One region of the Microbispora sp. CA-102843 genome, then DNA from elsewhere that is predicted to be linked to it. Evidence: riboswitches for the same ligand, from Rfam matches in the RefSeq annotation. Region 1 holds a riboswitch; the other holds the start of a gene.
The links. Region 1 has a riboswitch for glycine ahead of gcvP (aminomethyl-transferring glycine dehydrogenase). Riboswitches for the same ligand answer to the same signal wherever they lie in the genome.
Positions count from the first base shown of each region.

Region 2: it holds a riboswitch for glycine, as region 1 does, so the genes downstream of both, gcvT (glycine cleavage system aminomethyltransferase GcvT) here and gcvP (aminomethyl-transferring glycine dehydrogenase) in region 1, are expected to answer to the same signal.

Region 1 covers NZ_JBNJNF010000001.1:5,046,546-5,049,894, reverse strand. Annotated here, with positions in the region: gene ACQEVJ_RS23515 (sensor histidine kinase) at 1-189, shown strand, start outside; gene ACQEVJ_RS23510 (response regulator) at 186-887, shown strand; glycine riboswitch at 910-1,003, shown strand; gene gcvP (aminomethyl-transferring glycine dehydrogenase) at 1,185-3,349, shown strand, end outside.
Region 2 covers NZ_JBNJNF010000001.1:7,485,100-7,488,448, reverse strand. Annotated here, with positions in the region: gene ACQEVJ_RS34630 (L-serine ammonia-lyase) at 1-344, opposite strand, end outside; gene gcvH (glycine cleavage system protein GcvH) at 378-770, opposite strand; gene gcvT (glycine cleavage system aminomethyltransferase GcvT) at 767-1,858, opposite strand; glycine riboswitch at 1,901-1,996, opposite strand; glycine riboswitch at 1,997-2,094, opposite strand; gene ACQEVJ_RS34615 (AfsR/SARP family transcriptional regulator) at 2,442-3,314, opposite strand.

The sequences.
Region 1 (3,349 bases):
CTGCGCGCCGACCACGCGCTGCACGTGGAAGTGAGCGACGACGGCGCCGGCGGCGTCGGCGCCTGGCCGCACGGCGTGGGCCTGCGCTCCATGCACGAGCGGGCGGCCGAACTGGGCGGTACGCTCACCGCGGGCCCCACCGACCGGGGAGGCCGCGTCCACGCCCGGCTACCACTGGAGCAGTCATGACCGCCGGGGAACCGATCAGGATCGTCGTCGTCGACGACCACCCGCTGATGCGGGAGGGGCTGCGCGCCCTGGTCGCGTCGCTGCCCGACATCGTGGTGGTGGGCGAGGCCGGCGACGGCGACGCCGCCCGCCGCGAGGTGCAGCTCACCCGCCCCGACGTGGTGGTCATGGACCTGCACATGCCGGACACCAACGGCGTGGAGGCCACCCGGGCCATCGTGCGCGCCGTGCCCGCCACCCGGGTGCTCGTGCTCACGATGTTCGAGGACGACGAGTCGGTGTTCGCCGCGATGCGTGCCGGCGCCTTCGGCTACCTGGTCAAGGGCGCGCAGCAGGAGGAGATCATCCGGGCGCTCCGGTCGGTCGCGGCCGGGCATGCCGTCTTCGGCCCGAGCGTGGCCCGCCGGATCATCGACTTCTTCGCGCAGGGCGCGTCCCTCGCGCCGGGCTCCGATCCTGTCCCCGAGCCCTTCCCCGAGCTCACGGTGCGCGAACGGGAGGTCCTCGACCTCATCGCGGCCGGCCGGTCCAACGCGGCGATCGCCCGGCACCTGTCCATCAGCGGAAAGACGGTCAGCAACCACATCACCGCCATCTTCGCCAAGCTGGCGGTCGCCGACCGGGCCGAGGCCATCGTCCGGGCCCGCCAGGCCGGCCTCGGTTTCGCGCAAGGCACGAGTCGGGCCGATAACGGATAGCCGGTAGAGTGGGTATGGCCGACGACCTCGTGCGGGAGAGACCCCTGGCCTTTTCAGGGGCGCCGAAGGAGCAAACCTCCCCGGAATCTCTCAGGCATCCGTACCGCACGGACGAGGCGACTCTGAAAAGCAGGCCCGTCGGCCAGGCGGCGCCTCACCGAAGGGGAAAGCCGGGCTCGACGGCCCGGTGAAGCTCTCAGGTCCGATGACAGAGGGGGAGACCGCTTCACGACCGGCCGCGCCATGCAGGCGCCGGGCGGTCGCCGCAGGTCTCAACCCGCTCAGGAGGCCCCTGTCATGACCGATCGGTCCACGCTTCGCGATCTTTCCGCTCCGCCCTTCGCCACCCGTCATATCGGCCCCTCCGAGGCCGGCCGCGCCCGGATGCTGGAGGCAGTCGGCTACGAGTCGGTGGCCGACCTGCTCGCCGTGGCCGTGCCCGAGGCGATCCGCACGCGCGGCCCGCTGAACCTGCCCGAGGCGGTGGGGGAGGCCGAGGCGCTGGCCGAACTGCGCGCCCTCGCCGGCCGCAACCGCGTGCTGACCCCGATGATCGGCCTCGGGTACTACGACACGATCACCCCGGGCGTCGTCCTCCGCAACGTGCTGGAGAACCCGGGCTGGTACACCGCGTACACGCCCTACCAGCCGGAGATCTCCCAGGGGCGGCTGGAGGCGCTGCTGAACTTCCAGACGGTCGTGTCGGACCTCACCGGCCTCGACGTCGCCGGCGCGTCCCTGCTCGACGAGGCGACGGCCGCGGCCGAGGCGATGACGCTGGCCCGCCGGGCGAGCAAGGTGAAGACCGACGTGTTCGTGGTGGACGCCGACGCGCTGCCGCAGACCAAGGCCGTGCTGGCGACCCGCGCCGAGCCGCTCGGCATCACGCTGGTGGAGTCCGACCTCGCCGGCGAGCTGCCCGAGTGCTTCGGGGTCCTCGTCCAGTACCCGGGCGCGAGCGGGCGGGCGGCGTCCTTCCGCGCCGTCGCCGAGCGGGCGCACGCCCAGGGGGCGCAGCTGGTGGCCGCGGCCGACCTGCTGTCGCTGACCCTGCTGGAGTCCCCGGGCGAGCAGGGCGCAGACATCGCCGTCGGCTCCTCCCAGCGCTTCGGTGTCCCGCTGGGCTACGGCGGCCCCCACGCGGCGTACATGGCCGTCCGAGAGGGCCTTCAGCGGCAGATGCCGGGCCGCCTCGTCGGGGTCTCGGTGGACGCCGACGGCCGTACGGCCTACCGGCTGGCCCTGCAGACCCGCGAGCAGCACATCCGGCGGGAGAAGGCCACCAGCAACATCTGCACCGCGCAGGTCCTGCTCGCCGTCATGGCCTCGATGTACGCCGTCTACCACGGCCCGGAAGGCCTCAGGAGGATCGCCCAGCGGGTGCACCGCCACGCGGTCGTCCTCGCCGCCGGGCTGCGCGAGGGCGGCGTCGAGATCGTCCACGACGAGTTCTTCGAGACCGTGCTCGCCCGCGTGCCCGGACGGGCCGCCGAGGTCGTGGCCGCCGCCGCCGAGCGGGGCGTGAACCTGCGCCTGGCCGACGACGACCACGTCGGCGTCGCCTGCGACGAGAAGACCACCACGGACCACCTGCGGGCGGTCTGGGCGGCGTTCGGCGCGTCCGGACTCGTGGTCGAGGACCTCGACCGGGTGACCTCCGACGCGCTCCCGGCCGGCCTGCAGCGGACCTCGGACTTCCTCACCCACCCGGTGTTCCACTCCCACCGGTCCGAGACGGCGATGCTGCGCTACCTGCGGCGGCTGCAGGACAAGGACATCGCGCTCGACCGCTCGATGATCCCGCTGGGCTCCTGCACGATGAAGCTCAACGCGACCACCGAGATGGAACCGATCACCTGGCCGGAGTTCGCCTCGATCCACCCGTTCGCGCCCGCTGAGCAGGCCGAGGGGTACGCCGAGCTGATCGCGACGCTGGAGGGCTGGCTGGCCGAGGTCACCGGCTACGACCGGGTGTCGATCCAGCCGAACGCGGGCTCCCAGGGCGAGTTCGCCGGCTTGCTGGCCATCAGGTCCTACCACCGCTCCAGGGGCGAGGGCGGCCGCGACGTGTGCCTCATCCCGTCCTCCGCCCACGGCACCAACGCCGCCAGCGCCGTCATGGCGGGCATGCGGGTGGTCGTGGTGGCCTGCGACGAGAACGGCAACGTCGACCTGGCGGATCTCACCGCCAAGATCGACAAGCACCGCGACGCGCTCGCCGCGATCATGGTGACGTACCCGTCCACCCACGGGGTGTACGAGGAGACGATCGTCGAGATCTGCGAGCGGGTGCACGAGGCCGGCGGGCAGGTCTACGTCGACGGCGCCAACCTCAACGCGCTGGTGGGCCTGGCCAAGCTGGGCGAGTTCGGCGCGGACGTCTCCCACCTGAACCTGCACAAGACCTTCTGCATCCCGCACGGCGGCGGCGGCCCCGGCGTCGGCCCGGTGGCGGTCAAGGC
Region 2 (3,349 bases), 2.4 Mb from region 1:
AAGACGAGGTCCTCGCCGACCACGAACGGGATCTCGTGCACGCCGTACAACGAGACCGTGCCGCTCGCCCGCATCGCCGCCAGCCGTTCGTCGACGGTGTCGACGTCGACCAGCTCGGGCTTGTCGCCGGACAGGCCGAGCAGGACCGCCTTGTCGCTGCCGTGGCCCTTGCCGGTCAGCCCGAGCGAGCCGTAGAGGATGGCCTCGACCCGGGTGACCTTCTCCAGCAGCCCGTCCTGGTGCAGCCCGCGGGCGAACTTGTGCGCCGCCGCCATCGGGCCGCCCGTGTGGGAGCTGGACGGCCCGATGCCCACCTTGAACAGGTCGAAGACGCTGATCGCCATTGACCGTCGCCTTTCACGCGTCTCCGGTGGCCGTCAGGACTCGCCGGAGGTCAGCGCGGTGTACTCCGCGGCCGACAGCAGGTCCTCCGGCTCCTCCTCCACGCGCACGCGGAACAGCCAGCCCTCGCCGTACGGGTCGGAGTTGACCAGCGAGGGGTTGTCCGCGACGGCCGAGTTGATCTCGACGATCTCGCCGCCGACCGGGGCGAAGATGTCGCTCACGGACTTGGTGGACTCCACCTCGCCGACCGCGTCGCCGGCCGCGACCGTGGCGCCGACCTCCTGGTGCACCTCCACGTAAACCACGTCGCCGAGCTGCTCGGCCGCGTACGCCGTGACGCCCACCGTCACGGTGAGGCCGTCCTCGATCCCGGCCACCCACTCGTGTTCCTTGGTGTAGCTCAGGTCGTCCGGAATGGTGCTCACTTGCTCCTCCTGTAGAAAGGCAGATCGACGACGTCGACCGGTTCTTGGCTGCCCCGGATGTCCACGGCCAGGCCACCCTTCTCCAGGGCGTCCTCGTCGACGTACGCCATGGCGATCGGGCGGCCGAGGGACTGCGACGGGGCGCCGCTGGTCACCTCGCCGACGACGGCGCCGTCCCGGGTGACCGGGTAGCCGTGCCGGGGCACCCGGCGGCCGCGCGCCACCAGCCCGACCAGGCGCCGCCTGGTGCCGTTCTCCGCTGCCCGCTCGAGGGCGGCCTTACCCACGAAGTCACCGGGCTTGTCGAAGCGGACGACCCGGCCGAGCCCGGCGTCGAACGGTGTGATCGCCGCGCTCAGCTCGTTGCCGTACAACGGCATGCCGGCTTCCAGGCGCAGCGTGTCGCGGGCCGACAGCCCGGCGGGGACGAGCCCGGCGTCCCTGCCCGCCTCGGTGAGGGCGTCCCACAGCGGCACGGCGTGCTCGTTCAGCACGAACAGCTCGAAGCCGTCCTCGCCGGTGTATCCGGTGCGTGCGATCAGGACGGGCGTGCCCGCGACGACGCCGGGGAGGATGGCGTAGTACTTCAGATCGTCGAGGTCGGCGTCGGTCAGCGCGGTCAGGATCTCGGCGCTGCGCGGGCCCTGCACCGCGACCAGCGCGTACTCGTCCGACCGGTCGGTCACCCGCGCGTCGTATCCCCGGACCCGGTCGGCGAGCTCACGGGCGACGAGGGCGTAGTTGGAGGCGTTGGCGACGACCATGTACTGGTCCTCGTCCAGGCGGTAGACGATGAGGTCGTCGAGGATGCCGCCGGTCTCGTTCACGATCATCGTGTAGCGGGCGCGGCGGGGCGCGAGGACGCTGAGGTGCCCCACGAGAGCGCGGTCGAGCGCCTCGCCCGCCTGTGCGCCGACGACGAAGATCTCCCCCATGTGGGACAGGTCGAACAGCCCCGCGGCCGTGCGCACCGCGTTGTGCTCGGCCGACTCACTGCCGTAGCGCAGGGGCATCTGCCAGCCCGCGAAGTCGGTCAGGGTCGCGCCAAGGCGTTCGTGGACCCCGCGGAGCGGGGTGGATCGGGACATGCGCACCTCGGAAGGACGGATGCTGCGTTTGACTATCGGGCATCCTCCCCCTCTGTCATCGGCGCCTGAGAGCTTCGTCCGATCTTTGCCGGACTTTCACCTTCGGCGAGGCCTTCCGGCCTTCTTTCCAGAGGTCACCTGGCCCGCACGGTCCTTTGCCTTGAGAGGTTCGCGGGGAGGGCTTGCTCCTTCAGGGGCCCTGACCGGATGCCAGGACGCTCTCCCGCACGGGATCACCGGTGTCCTGCAAGCCTAGTGGTTCGCCGCCATCCCCGTAACCGGCTGGATCGCCCCGATTCCCCCGATCGGGGTATCCGTCCCCAGGCCGGCGGGCATCTCGTCCTTCGACTCGAAGCTGCGGGGTGGAGAGCCCCTTCATGCACCTACGGCGGGATGGCCAAGCTCGCGGCGAATGGCGCGGACCTCGGCCAAGTCGTCCGGATCCTTGCCGAGTCTTTCCGCGTCCGCGCGGGCCTGCTCCGGCCAGCGGAGGCGGTCGGCGAGCCTGATGGCTTCCCGCACCACATCCGTGGCCGATCTTCCATCGGCCGTGAGCCGAGCCAGGATCTGCTCGGTCGCCGGATCACAATGCGTGATCGGATTCGCGCGGCGGCCGATGCCCCGCACGGAGACGCATCAGGGCGGACGAAGGGTCGTCGCCGGTGAGGATCCGCTGGTGGAGGGCCTGGGTGTCGGGGGACGGCTCGGTGCCGAGGCGGTCGACCAGGGTGCGGCGCAGTCGCTGGTAGGACGCCGAGGCGTCGTGGGTGCGGCCCGACCGGTGCAGCGCCAGCATGAGCTGCCGATGCGGCCGTTCACGCAGCGGATGGCGCCTCGCCCACTGGGCGAGGCCGCCGACGATCTCGTGGTGGTGCCCGAGCGCCAGTCGTACGTCGAAGAGGTCCTCGGTCACCGCACGCCGGTCCTCGTCGAGCCGTTCGGCCCACCCGGAGAGCTCGTCCACGTGCGTCATGCCGAGCAGGGCGTCGCCCCGCCACAGGCTCAGCGCGTTCTCGAACATCCTCGCCGCATTGTGGTAATCGCCATTGTCGCGAGCGATTCTGCCATGTGCCGCGAAATGGTTGAATACTGCAGCATCCACGGATCCGGGCGGGACGGAAAGAAGGTACCCGCCCTCCACGGTGTGCAGCGGAGAAAGGTCGGGGTCGCGCGGCGAGAGCCGCCGCCGCATCTGTGCGATGTAGGTGGTAAGATTCCGCGGCGCCGATTTAGTGGGACAGTGATTCCACAACAGATCGATGAGTCTGTCCCGGTGAACCGCGATATTCGGATTGAGCAGGAACAGTGCCAGTAGCTGCCGGTGCCTCGGGGCGAGCCCGGCGATGACGTCCCCCGAGGGTTTCATGGCCAGGAACGGTCCGAGCACGGCGTATAACACGGTTCCCCTCGCACGAAAGCAGCGTGAACGCGCCGACGACGCGGCTTTGATCGCCATTTGACCATATCTCTCTCCGACGGCTTGCGTCAAAA